Candidatus Finniella inopinata: one gene and its partner. The protein of the gene in region 1 interacts with the protein of each later gene in a pairwise test. Links are inferred from orthologs where the notes say so. Each region holds a gene or a part of one and is shown on either strand. Other genes may lie near its edges.

Region 1 (5,458 bases):
TGCGCAAGCGTGCCTGTAATTGCCTGTTTTCCCGGGCGATGACTTCTGTATCAACCAACAAGCCAAGACGTTCTTCAAAGCTCAGCTGCGTTATGGTTGGTTGCTCCAGCTGTTCTTTAAAGGCTTTTGCCATAGAATGAAGACGAAGTTTTTGAAGGTTGTAAACAATTGGATTCAGTAACATGAAAGGGTCTCCTTTTTTAGATTATTTAAAGTATTTTTGGCCACGAATATATTCGTGAGAATCAGAGAGGCTATTGACTTCTGAGGACGAGGATAAAGACTGTTGATCCATCTTGTTCTTCAAAATAGATTCAACATTTTTGTAACTGTGGCCTCCTATCTCTAAAGCCCTTTTACAAGCCAGCTCTAAACGGTCTTCACCGTAACTCTTGCCGAGCCTTAAAATCCCAAGACACGTGCGAAACCCCTGTTGAGGATGGGCGCGTGAAGCCATGATGACTTCTATCAATTTTGCCGTTGCTTCCCCCGTTTTCTTGGCCCAAGAAACAATTCGTTCGGGTGTCCATTCCACCTGTGCTTGATGAGCTTTTGGCATGTGCAGAGTATTTGTCGTATATCCGTTGGCACCATAACTTCTGACATGGGTCGCGACACATTTATTCTGACAAAAAATTTCAACAATCGTCGGTCCATAGCGAACATAGAGAGATTCCTTTGCCAAGGCATAGGGAACACTGTAAAAATGCTTGTCTAACTCAATATGGTAGTTGAAGCCGGCTTTAACTTTTTTCCACTCGGCGTACTCATACCGAGTTGTTGGAAGGGATTTTAATGCCTGTTTCTCAAGGTCTTGAAAGTGGCTTAAACGGGATCCTGGCAGTTTTTGGAAAGGACGTCGGTTTAAGACATCCAAAAGTGGCTGAATAGCTTGGTTTAACTCGCTCAAGCTAAAAAAGGTACGGTTACGAAGCTTGGCCAGAATTTGTCTCTCGACTTGTTGGACTGCATTCTCAACTTTAGCTTTATCCTTCGGACTTCTTGACCTTGTTGGAATAATTGCGACGCCGTAATAAGAGGCCATATCTTGATAGGTTGGGTTGATATCAGGTTCGTAAAGATGCGCCTTATGGACCCCACTCTTTAAATTGTCTGGCACAACAATCTCTGGACAGCCACCATAATATTCAAACGCATTCACGTGAGACTTGATCCAGTCTGCAAGCGTTTGGGTCCATGTGGCCTCCACGTAGGTAAAACTGGACGCACCAAGCGCAGCTACAAAAATCTGTGCTTCACCGACTTCCCCTGTCGACGTATCCGTTACAACGGACATCGTTTGACCGGCATAATCCACAAAAAGTCTCTCTCCTGCTTTGTGGGTCTGGTGCATCCAGACATCAAGTGTTGAATTACGCCATCCTCGGTAAACGTCGCAGAACTGGCTGTAGCTAATCCCTTGGGGGTACTTTTCTTTATACTCACTCCATAATAATTGTAACGTAACATGCTTGCACTTGAGTTCTTTATGAATATAAATGCAATCAATCTCTCCCCGTTGTTCTTTATTGATTTTTTGAGCAGGCGGATACAGCTTGATCTCCAACTCTTCGTCGCCTAGATTGTCGGGCACAGGCCAGCTTAAGTTAACTGCTTTTGCCCTCTTGACGCCTTCAACCGCCGTACTCGCGCTAATGCCAATGCTCTTGGCTATCTCCTGGTAACTACATCCACAGCTGTACCGTAAACGTAAGATTTCTCTGATCTTTCTCATTGATATGTGACTCCGTGACATGGGCTGTTCCTTTCATGTTTTGTTGAACAAAAAAAGGATACAGCGTTCATAAAACGCGTTTTATAACCAAAGGTCTCCTTGATACAGGAGGTCAAAGGCCATCGCTTCGTCTTGGAATCGTTATTCGATTTAAACCAGAATCACTGTTTGATTTGAACCGGAATCACTGTTCGATTTGAGCCGGAATCACTGTTCGATTTGAACCGGAATTGCCGTTCGGATTAGACCAGAATCACCATTCGAATTGAGCCGGAATTGCCGTTCGGTTTAGACCGGAATCACTATTCGATTTTCGCCGGAATACGCACTAATTCTTCTATGACCGCATCACAGATGGCAAAGGAAATGGGGAAAAGTTCTCAATATGTGGGTCGTGTTATGACAAGTTTAGTAGAAAAGAAGCTTATTTCTATTCAACGAGATGGCCGTGATAAATTCTACGAGCCGGCAATTGACGCAATCATTGCCTATGCTAACCCTAATCAACTCTAAGATTTTGGGGTAGAGGGGGTGAAAATAGATCGGACCAAAACCCCCACCGCTGCTGCTACAGGTATGGCCAGCAAAATGCCCACAAACCCAAACCATAGACCACCCGCCAGCAGGGCGAACAAAATCCAAATCGGGTGCAGACCAACCCGGTCACCAATAAGGTAAGGGGTCAAAAAATTGCTTTCTATCAGATGAATGGTTGCATAAATTCCACCAACCATAAGGATAGATGACCAGTCTTGGAACTGTTCAAAGGCAACAGCTAAACTGGCCAAAAGTCCGACCAACATACCGACATAGGGAATAAAAGCCAGGCAACCTGTCAGCATCCCGATAAAAATAGCTTGCCTGAGTCCAACCAACGATAACCCTATGGAATATAAGACCATCAAAATAGCACATAAAATGACTTGCCCATGCCCATAGGAGGCGAGTGTCTTGTGAATTTTTACAACAACCGTTCGAGCAGACTCAGCGCTGGATTCAGGCAACAGTTGGTTAAGGGATGCAATAAAACGAGGCCAGTCTTTTAAAAAGTAAAACATGACCAAAGGGCTCAAAAGGATGAATGTTACAATGTTCGCAAAGGCTGTCCCATTGCCGATAATATTAACGGCAAAATGAATAACCCATTGGGCCAGAAAGCTGATGGATTGATTCAGTTCCAGATTAAGGCTTCTTAGGTCTAGATCCCCAATTTTGGCAGAATTCAATGAATGGAAAACCCGTTCCAGAATCTCATAAGCTCGGCTGGCTAGGCTTGGTAAATTTTTGCTTAGAATAATGAGTTCCTTTTGTAGGAAAGGGACAGCTACCATTCCCAGAACAATCAAGACGACAAGTAACGTAACAATGATCAACAGGGCGGCGACTACTCTTGGAATCTTATAATTTTCGAGCTTTTGGACTAAACCGCTAAAAATGTACGCCCCTATAAAGCCAGCGATGAAGGGTGATAGAATACTGCTGATGCTGCTAAGGAATACGGTAAAGGCGTAGCCCACTAATACTGTCACAACAAGGATGCGCCAAAAATTAGGGCTTTCTAAGGCTGCAGCAAAAGACTTTGGCATAGGCTAATCCAGAAAAAGTTGTTGCTGTAAGAGTAGCGTAAAACAGAACGGCTAAAAAGCTTTTTGCTAAGGCCGGTGGAGCAACCAAGATTTCCAAGCCTAATAAGAACAAACAAAGGAAAATTTGAAGGAAGGTGCTTACCTTTCCAATAACCAGGGGTTTAAGATTGATAGGCAGGTGATAAAGCCAGACTAAGCCCGATCCTGCTAAAAGTAATACATCGCGGCCAATAATCGCAACGGACAGCCACACAGGCATTCGGTGAGACACCATTAAGGCAATAGTTACGGTGATGATTAAAAACTTATCTGCCAGTGGATCAAATAATTGTCCAAGAATGGATTCTTGATTGTAATAACGTGCTGTGAAGCCATCCAACCAATCGGTTAGGCCAGCGATGAAAAAAATCCAAAAGGCAAGGTAAGGATGGGAATTATAGATTCCGTAAACAACAACAGGTGCCGCAACGACGCGGACACCCGTTATCAAGTTTGGTAAGTTTAAATTAACCAACAATTTCAAGTTGACTGAAAAAGAAAGCAATTTCAATTTGTGCATTTTCAGCAGAATCAGAACCGTGCACTGAGTTTGCTTCTATGGATTCAGCGAAATCGCGACGGATTGTGCCTTCAGCTGCATTAGCAGGATTGGTGGCACCCATGACTTCACGATAGTGGGCCACTGCATTTTCACCTTCTAGAACCTGAACAACAACTGGTCCAGCGCACATGAAATCGCACAGGTCATTAAAGAAAGCGCGTTCGGCATGAACGGCATAAAACAGTTGTGCTTGCACTTTCGATAGATGAAGACGTTTTTGAGCCACAATACGCAGGCCGGATTCTTCAATTTTTGCATTGACCTTTCCTGTTAAATGGCGACGGGTCACATCTGGTTTTAGGATGGATAATGTTCTTTGAAGAGTCACGACTTTACTATTCCTTGTTAAAATATGATTGACTTGATTATGCGGATTTAAGGTAAGCGAAAACGGTAAAAAAAACAAGTTTTACAGATTCGCTGACCGGTGGTGGCGTGGATTGTTTCGTTAAAGTCTATTTTTTCCCGTAATCAAAAGGGACTAACCGCAGCTCCATCCATAACGAGAAGGGCTTATGTGATAGTGACGTACCTCTCCAGTCAAAAACTGAAGATCTATAGTCATTGTGGAGCCATGAAAACTATCGCCACGTTTCACTATGCTGCTTTCAATTTGTGAAATATCAGCTGCAGCAGGTTGATAGGATATTAGGTGAATTTGATAGGCCTGTGGCTTACTAAGCACAAGTTTTACAATATCTGTGTCATCTGTAAGCGAAAACAAATCCTCAGCTGGTGTTTTTACAGGAATGTATTGTGTCTTATCCTTTGAGGAATCTTCTGTGAGCTTTGGTGTCGCTGATGCAGGTGAAAATGCAGGTTTCAGTAGGGAAGTTAAACCCTCTTTTTTCTTCTCGGCGTCTTTTTCTTCACCCTGAGAAGCCATGCTTCCGGTTGATAAGAATGATACTGCTAACGTTACTATCAGATAAAAATGGCTGACCTGCGATTTACGCATACGCTGCTCCTTGCGATTAAAAAAGTGAATGCATTAAATTATGTAAACAATTCTTAGTATTTGACAAGGTTTATTTTAAAATAATACAAAATATTGGAAAAATTTTTTGATGATTGTGGATATTTAAGTATAAAACGCAAGATGGCCATGCGTATTTTGCATTAATTAGTCAGCAGGAAAGCCGAAGGAGGCGGAAGGTTCGGTTTTCAATCGTTGGATAAATTCGATAAAGTCGCTCACATCAGTGAAATCATGATAAACGCTGGCAAACCGAACGTAGGCTACAGAATCAAGGTGGAATAAAGCCTGCATTGCCATTTCGCCAATCAGTTTGGTGGAAACCTCTTGATCGCCCGATGTTTCAAGTTGTCTGACAAGGCTAGAAATTAACTTTTCAACTCGTTCTGGGTCAAGATTGCGTTTGTGAACAGCACTTGTGATGGACTGGGCCAATTTATCCCGATCAAAAGGAACACGAATTCCATTTTTTTTGGCAACCACCAGGTCACGCAACTGAATGCGTTCAAACGTGGTAAAGCGCGACCCACATTCCCCACAAAAGCGCCGCCGGCGGATGC
Region 2 (6,503 bases), on another replicon or contig:
TGGCGTGATTTACCGGAACGTTTTGGGGATTTTAGAGTTATTCATCTACGCCATTCGAGGTGGAGCCAATCAGGTGTGTGGAAGAAAATTTTTGAGCTATTAAGCCAAGATGCTGACAATGAATACGCTATGATTGATTCAAGTATAGTGCGTGCTCATCAGCACAGTGCTGGTGCTAAAAAAAAGAATTCTCAGCTGACCAAGCGATTGGACGAAGCAAAGGAGGATTAAGCACCAAAATTCATGCCACCTGTGATGCGTTGGGAAATCCAACAGGGTTTTATTTAACAGCCGGACAAGATCACGATTTAGAAGGTGCCGATGCCTTAATAGATAACCTTACGCAAGCTGGTGCCGTCTTAGCTGACAAGGCTTATGACGCAGACGAACGTATGAGAAAAAAACTTGAAGAGAAAGGATGTGAGGCGGTCATTCCCCCAAAAAAGAATAGGATCAACCCTTGTTCGTATGATAAAGACCTCTACAAGGCCCGGCACCTCATCGAAAACTTCTTCGCCAAACTTAAACAATACAGAGCCATAGCCACTCGATATGATAAAACAGCTCGAAACTTCCTGGGAGCCATACATTTGGTTGCTGCGGCTATTTGGCTTAATTGATGACACGCCCTAGAATAATCCTTGAATATTAAAAAATAGTCTCTACATTAACGGTATCAATCTCAAATGAAAGAGATCGTTAGCATGAAACGTTTTTTTAAATCTGTCTTACTGCTAGGCTTTGTCAGTGTTGTTGGTCTTCACGGCCAGTCAGTATGGGCGTCCTCCTCTTCTTCCTTTTCAAATTCAGCAGCTGATTCTGATCTGGTAAACGCGTCAGGACCAAGTAAGATTACAACTTGGATGCACCACTATTTTTCATATGATAAATTAGCATCCCCTCTGAAAGACAAAAATGACGATAACAGCCGCTTAACGGACGCCGTAGCAGGACACATGAGGGCAGCTGATGGAGAAATGCTGCACCGACTGTTTTATGAGCCCAAGGTAGATGCGTGGTTGGCTCTTTACCAAAAAGTTGCGCCTGAAAGGCAATTTTCCGCACTTGATCTGGTCACATGGTTAGATGAAACCAAAACTAATATTTTTGATGCCTACGCCGCTCCACAAGGACCTGAACCAATTGATAGGGCCGTCTATCTTTATATTCCCACCCTATTTGATAACGCGATTCAGAAAATTTATACAGGCTGCTTGTGGCGTAAGTCTAATTTAGAATCAGTTGACTTTAGTGACAAGAGAGACGAGCTCGTTAAAGATAAGATTATAGAGGTTTATAATAGTGCGGTTTCTGGGCTTTACTTAGTTAAGCCCAAAGGTCGTGTTTTTTGGTTAGAAAAATCCTCAGAAGAAAAAAAAGGAAAAGCCCCAAATTCAAAAAAAAGTCACTTTGTACTTTCGGAATTATCTCATGAACAAATTCAACAGAAAATTTTTGCTAAAGATCCTCTAAAAGATATTAAATACTCTAAGAAAGAATTCGGGCAAATTACATCCATTCTCTTATTTGGCGAAATGGATGACGATATGATATACAGTGAAGATGATGACGATACAATATACTGGGAAGAGGATGTCCCCTATAATGATTCGAATGGCTGTCCAAAAAGTTTATATACGGTATCTTGTTACGGGCACGGGTTGAAATTACTAACTCCAGCACAACTCCGCAGAATTATGACGAGCCTTGCCACCGATCAGCACGTTTCTCTAAAGATTAAAACTAACTTGCTGTATGCAGCGTTTCAACACCCAACGACCACTCCCGAAGCAATTTCACAAGCTCTGTTTGCTTGTGTTAAAGCAAGCATACCTGAACCTGGAATTATAGGCGCATTTGATTGGCTGCAACATTTTTCGGATCAGTTTCATTCTGAATTAAATGTTGAAAAGTTTCAAAAGCTTCATTTTAGTCCCTCCAGACAAGATCAATTATTGAAATTGTACGAAGAAGCTTTAAAAAAGAGGTCTGAGAATTTATTGAGCAAATGGGAAACGTTATTCAAATCACCGCTTTTTTCAAAAGATAAAGTTTTTTCAAAGGCGCTAGCAGCTTGTCAGATTTTAAAAGACATTATGCCAAAAGTTGTCCAGTCTTTTCTGTCAAGTCACGAGGATAAATGGGTACAGGGTGATGAGGAAACGAAGAAGTCAGTTGAGGCAATGTTAATGGAAATTTCGAATCCCTATTCAAGAATTTATAGATATAGAGGTATGTAATTTAGGTAATTTTGGACGCCCTACCTAAACCCTTCACTCCAAATCCCCTTGTCGGTCACGACGCCGTCGAGGGGTTCGTCGTGGGGGTTTGTCTCCAAGAATTCTATAAATTGCTGGTGCGCAGCCACCCCTATAACCTGCGGTTTTTGCACCCTGCCTCGCAAAGCCTTTATGGTCCGGTCATAATATCCTCCCCCACGCCCCAGGCGCGCGCCAAACGGACCAAAGGCAACCAAGGGGACCAAAAGCACGTCGGGAATCACTTCAGGCTCCGTCTCTGGGGGCGTCCAAATGTCATAAACACCCTTTACCAACGGTTTATCAACATTCCACTGCCGGAAAGCAAGCGCTTGGTCAGGGCCTACAATCACGGGCAGGCAGCACACCCCGCCCTGTTGATGCCAAAACTGCAAATAGGACATAATGTCGGGCTCAAATTGATGTTGGCTGAAGCCGGCAATGACCAAAGAAGATCTGCCGGCAAAATATTCCTGTAGGTGATGGTTAATTTGATCACTGATGGCAGTCCAATCCAATAACCCAAGAGTCTTTAGCATGTCGGTTCTTTGCGTTTGCTTAGCCATTTTGATTAATCAAGCGAGTGATTGGCATCGTCCCGTCGTTGACAGGGCTTTTGTCCATAAATAGCCAGTAAATTATTGCGGGTGACCCACCGTACGGTATCATCAAAAAAATTGTCCGGGTCCGCAGATGGCTGGCGATCAACGAAGATTAAATCATCGGCCGCATTCACAGCCTTATCGTGGGAAGAGGTTGGTCTTCGATTGCCAGCATCAGTAAAGGCTCCTTCTCCCTTGGTACCATGGCTAACCAAGACAAAGGCGATAAAATCTCCCCTGCTATTTTGCATAACCGATCGACCTTGCGCGTCATGAACCTGTACCTCGGCAAGGGGGTTACTAATTTCGCAGAAAACCCTTTCAGGGGCAGAATCTGTTTGGGGCATCATCAGGTCGTCTGTATTGGTAAGCTCTGGCACGACGGCATACGTTATCCAGTGGCGATATCCGTCTTTGGCGGTGGCTTCGGGTAGGCCCAGAGTTCTGTAGGGTACCAAACCAATGACACGGCCGTTTTGACTGACGCCATCAGAACCTCCAGGTGCGGCAGCACAAGGTAGGCGCTTGTGAGTTAAAACGAAGCTGGCCAAGGCTTGAGTGATTTGGTTAAGGTGTTGCTCTGTTTTATGAACCTTTTGTTGTTTCATCATCTGTGTCAGAGCGGGCAATGCAAAACTGCCGATAATTCCAATTATGCACAGCACCATGGCTATTTCTAGCAACGAAAATCCCGGCAAAGAAAAGGAGGAAGGAGCTTTTTTAGCCTTCATTTAGGGTTTCTTGCGAAACGTATCCAAGGTCACCACGTTTGATACGGGGTTGCCGTTTTCATCCACAGCCGGTGTAATTGGCGCTTGAGTATCCTCTTCACCTGGTTCCAGCGCTGTATATTCAGGGCTAAATTGCAAACCAAATTTAACTGATGGGTCAACAAAGCTGATGATTGATTCAAAAGGAATGACAAGCCGTTCATTTATATCATCAAAACATAACGTGACCGCAAACCGGGTATCATCAACCGTTAAATCCCAAAACTCATGCTGCAAAACAATGGTCATTTCATCCATGTACTGTTCCCGCAAATAATCAGGAATTTGTACCAATGGGTGGTCGGTTGCAAACGTTACATAAAAGTGATGGAGGTCTGGTAAACCATAATTAGCAGCCACGGACAAAGCCTCACGAACAACAGCCCCCAGTGCTACCTGAACCATTTTCTCATAATCAAGTTGATCTTTTTTGCTCACTTGAACCCCAAATAACTTTTAAAATCCCTAACAAAGTGGGGGCATTCTGTTGCCCGGTTGCCCCCGTACCGCGCTAAGTTTCACAACCTTACCGACAGTAATACTGAAGGTTAGGCAGCGATTGCAAAACGTTGACCGCGGTTAGCATTTGCAGCTTTCCGACGATTACGGTTTGCACCTAAGCGAGTGCTGTTTAAATTGGCACTTATAAAAATAGCCCGATAACGGCGGAACAATGCCGGGCAAAAATCATATCTTTATCACGTACGTCGATCCTATTTCGCCCCCATATTTTTGGTGGAGGCGCCGGGTACCGCCCCCGGGTCCGCTCCGTCTATTTCACATGATGTTTATCGCCATAGTTGATTTGCATCAACAGTATAAAGATAGACCTTTTTGCGATGAAATCAAGAAGATTTAGTTTTGCATTTAGAAGGAGTATAAATCTTCGGAAAATGCTTTAGGCAACCAGCTGTTTAATTTTAGACACTTGGTCAGCTTGTTTTTCAAAGCTGTGATCGACTTTTCGGGCAAAGCAGACCCCAATTAACCCTAAAAGGCCACCAAACGTTACATATAAACCTGCGGATCGATAATCATTCGACCACCCTACAAGCGCGGCGCAAATCAAGGGTCCTGTGCCACCGAAGATGGCGCCCCCTAAATTATATCCAACTCCCAAGGCACTATGTCGACCGGTTGTTGGGAAAAGACCCGCTTTAAACAATAAAGAGGGACCTGAGAAAATGGTATTCAAGATTGATAAAACAACTTGCGTAATGATGGCCGCCATCAGCGTGCGGGCCGATAATAAACAAAACAAAGGGTAAGATAAGAAAACCATACCAAGGGCACCTAAGATCATCATTCTTTTGGCGCCGAAACGGTCGCCCAAAGCCCCCATAATGGGAAGAAAAACCAAATAGATGACCATGGCCAGGCTATAAAAAAGCATAATTTGCGAATGAGCCAGGTTCAAGTCTTGGGACAAAATGGACCCCAGATAGGTTGTTGCGGCATAAACGGGTATAAACGAAGCTCCACCAACACAAATTACGCACATAAAATTTAGAGGGTAGCTTTTCAAGACAGTGAGCAGTGGTCTTGTAATTGTCAACTTTTCATCAATAATCTTTTGGAAGTCAGGGGTTTCTTGCAGTTTGTATGAACGATGAAAGCCAATCAACCCAAAAACGCCGCCAATTAGAAAGGGGAATCGCCAACCCCATGCAGGATCAAAATATTTTGTGAACAGGTATCCCATCAATGTTCCGATTAAGCTACCCAAAAATCCAGAGGAAATAAGAACAGCGCCCCAAAAACCAGGACTACTTTTCTTTGTATGCTCAACGACAAATACTGAGGCACCGGAATATTCCCCCCCGACACATAATCCTTGCAAAAGCAAACAAGAAACTAAAACGATGGGGGCTGCTGCACCAATTTCTTGATACGTTGGCAACAAGCTGATGACTAGCGTTGGTAAAACAATTAAGAAAAGTGAGGTTTTTAAAGCATATTTTCGACCATATTTATCCCCGACATGTCCAAAAACGATGCCCCCTAAGGGGCGCATAGCCATACCTAAGGCAAAGGCAGCAAAGCTAGCCAATAAGGATAAACCGGGCCTGTCTGACGGAAAAAAAAGGGGCGCCAATAACGTTGCAAAAAAACTGTATAAAGTGACGTCATAGCACTCCACACAATTACCTAATGTTGCGAAAACAACCTGTTTATTAACCCGAAGGCGCCCAAAAGACATACTATTTATTTTTTGCCCTAGCTATTTGAATTCTGTTCGGCGTTTTCTTTTTCCAAAGTTTCCCTTAAAAAATCACCAAGAACAGTAACCCTTTTAAATTTTTGTAAAGATTTAGGATAAACATAGTAAATTTTAACGGACGGTCCAATAAAATTCGGCAGAACTACTAAATCAGTTGTCTCAGCGATGGCATATTCCTTAGAAATAGCAGCAATCCCAAGACCAGCTTCTACGCATCTTGTAAGACCATAAGCAGAATTTATTCGTAAAAATGGAGTCCGTGGGGGTTGATTTTTTTGTAAACCAAAATGTAAAAGCCAATTGATATTGCCGAAGGGGTTAGGTGCATCATCACCGTAAACCAATAAGCGGTGTTGGCTTAAATCTTCTGGCTCCTTGGGAATGCCAAATTTGTCTAAATACTCCCTCGAAGCGTACAGCCTTAGATGAAAAGTTGTCAGATAAATCTGTACAAGCTCTGGCTGATGGGGCAAAGCCGTTCGAATCGCTACATCGGCCTGACGAATTTGTAAGTCCAATTCATCATCGTTACCAATTATGGTCAGTTGTATATCAGGATAGAGGTCGAAAAAGTTTTTCAAGTAACGTGTTAACCAGGAATTACTTAAGGCAAAAGTCGTAGCCACACGAAGCAAACCCTTAGCTTCGTTGC

The links.
Region 2: the proteins of ndk (region 1) and EQU50_RS05470 interact in binary tests that used the Escherichia coli proteins (3 or more experiments, as listed by UniProt). The link is inferred for Candidatus Finniella inopinata from one-to-one orthologs.

The regions. Positions count from the first base shown.
Region 1 is NZ_SCFB01000004.1:362,090-367,547, reverse strand. What follows is about bases 2,540-5,426. They hold ndk (nucleoside-diphosphate kinase), read right to left. Parts: upstream 4,251-5,426; coding sequence 3,828-4,250; downstream 2,540-3,827. Other genes in these bases: nrdR (transcriptional regulator NrdR), read right to left, coding at 5,046-5,426; EQU50_RS03570 (hypothetical protein), read right to left, coding at 4,404-4,880; EQU50_RS03580 (CDP-alcohol phosphatidyltransferase family protein), read right to left, coding at 3,284-3,865; EQU50_RS03585 (AI-2E family transporter), read right to left, coding at 2,540-3,321. Also shown: IS21-like element helper ATPase IstB, read right to left, coding at 1-184; istA (IS21 family transposase), read right to left, coding at 206-1,735; EQU50_RS03590 (MarR family transcriptional regulator), read left to right, coding at 2,012-2,248; more of EQU50_RS03585, read right to left, coding at 2,245-2,539; more of nrdR, read right to left, coding at 5,427-5,458. UniProt on the Escherichia coli protein: Major role in the synthesis of nucleoside triphosphates other than ATP. The ATP gamma phosphate is transferred to the NDP beta phosphate via a ping-pong mechanism, using a phosphorylated active-site intermediate.
Region 2 is NZ_SCFB01000006.1:102,959-109,461, reverse strand. The notes cover bases 1,043-3,964. They hold EQU50_RS05470 (5-formyltetrahydrofolate cyclo-ligase), read right to left. Parts: upstream 2,825-3,964; coding sequence 2,261-2,824; downstream 1,043-2,260. Other genes in these bases: EQU50_RS05460 (SspB family protein), read right to left, coding at 3,592-3,964; EQU50_RS05465 (type II secretion system protein), read right to left, coding at 2,830-3,591; EQU50_RS05475 (hypothetical protein), read left to right, coding at 1,043-2,240. In the rest of the region: more of EQU50_RS05475, read left to right, coding at 957-1,042; more of EQU50_RS05460, read right to left, coding at 3,965-4,068; EQU50_RS05450 (MFS transporter), read right to left, coding at 4,529-5,830; EQU50_RS05445 (LysR family transcriptional regulator), read right to left, coding at 5,848-6,503. UniProt on the Escherichia coli protein: Involved in the removal of 5-formyltetrahydrofolate.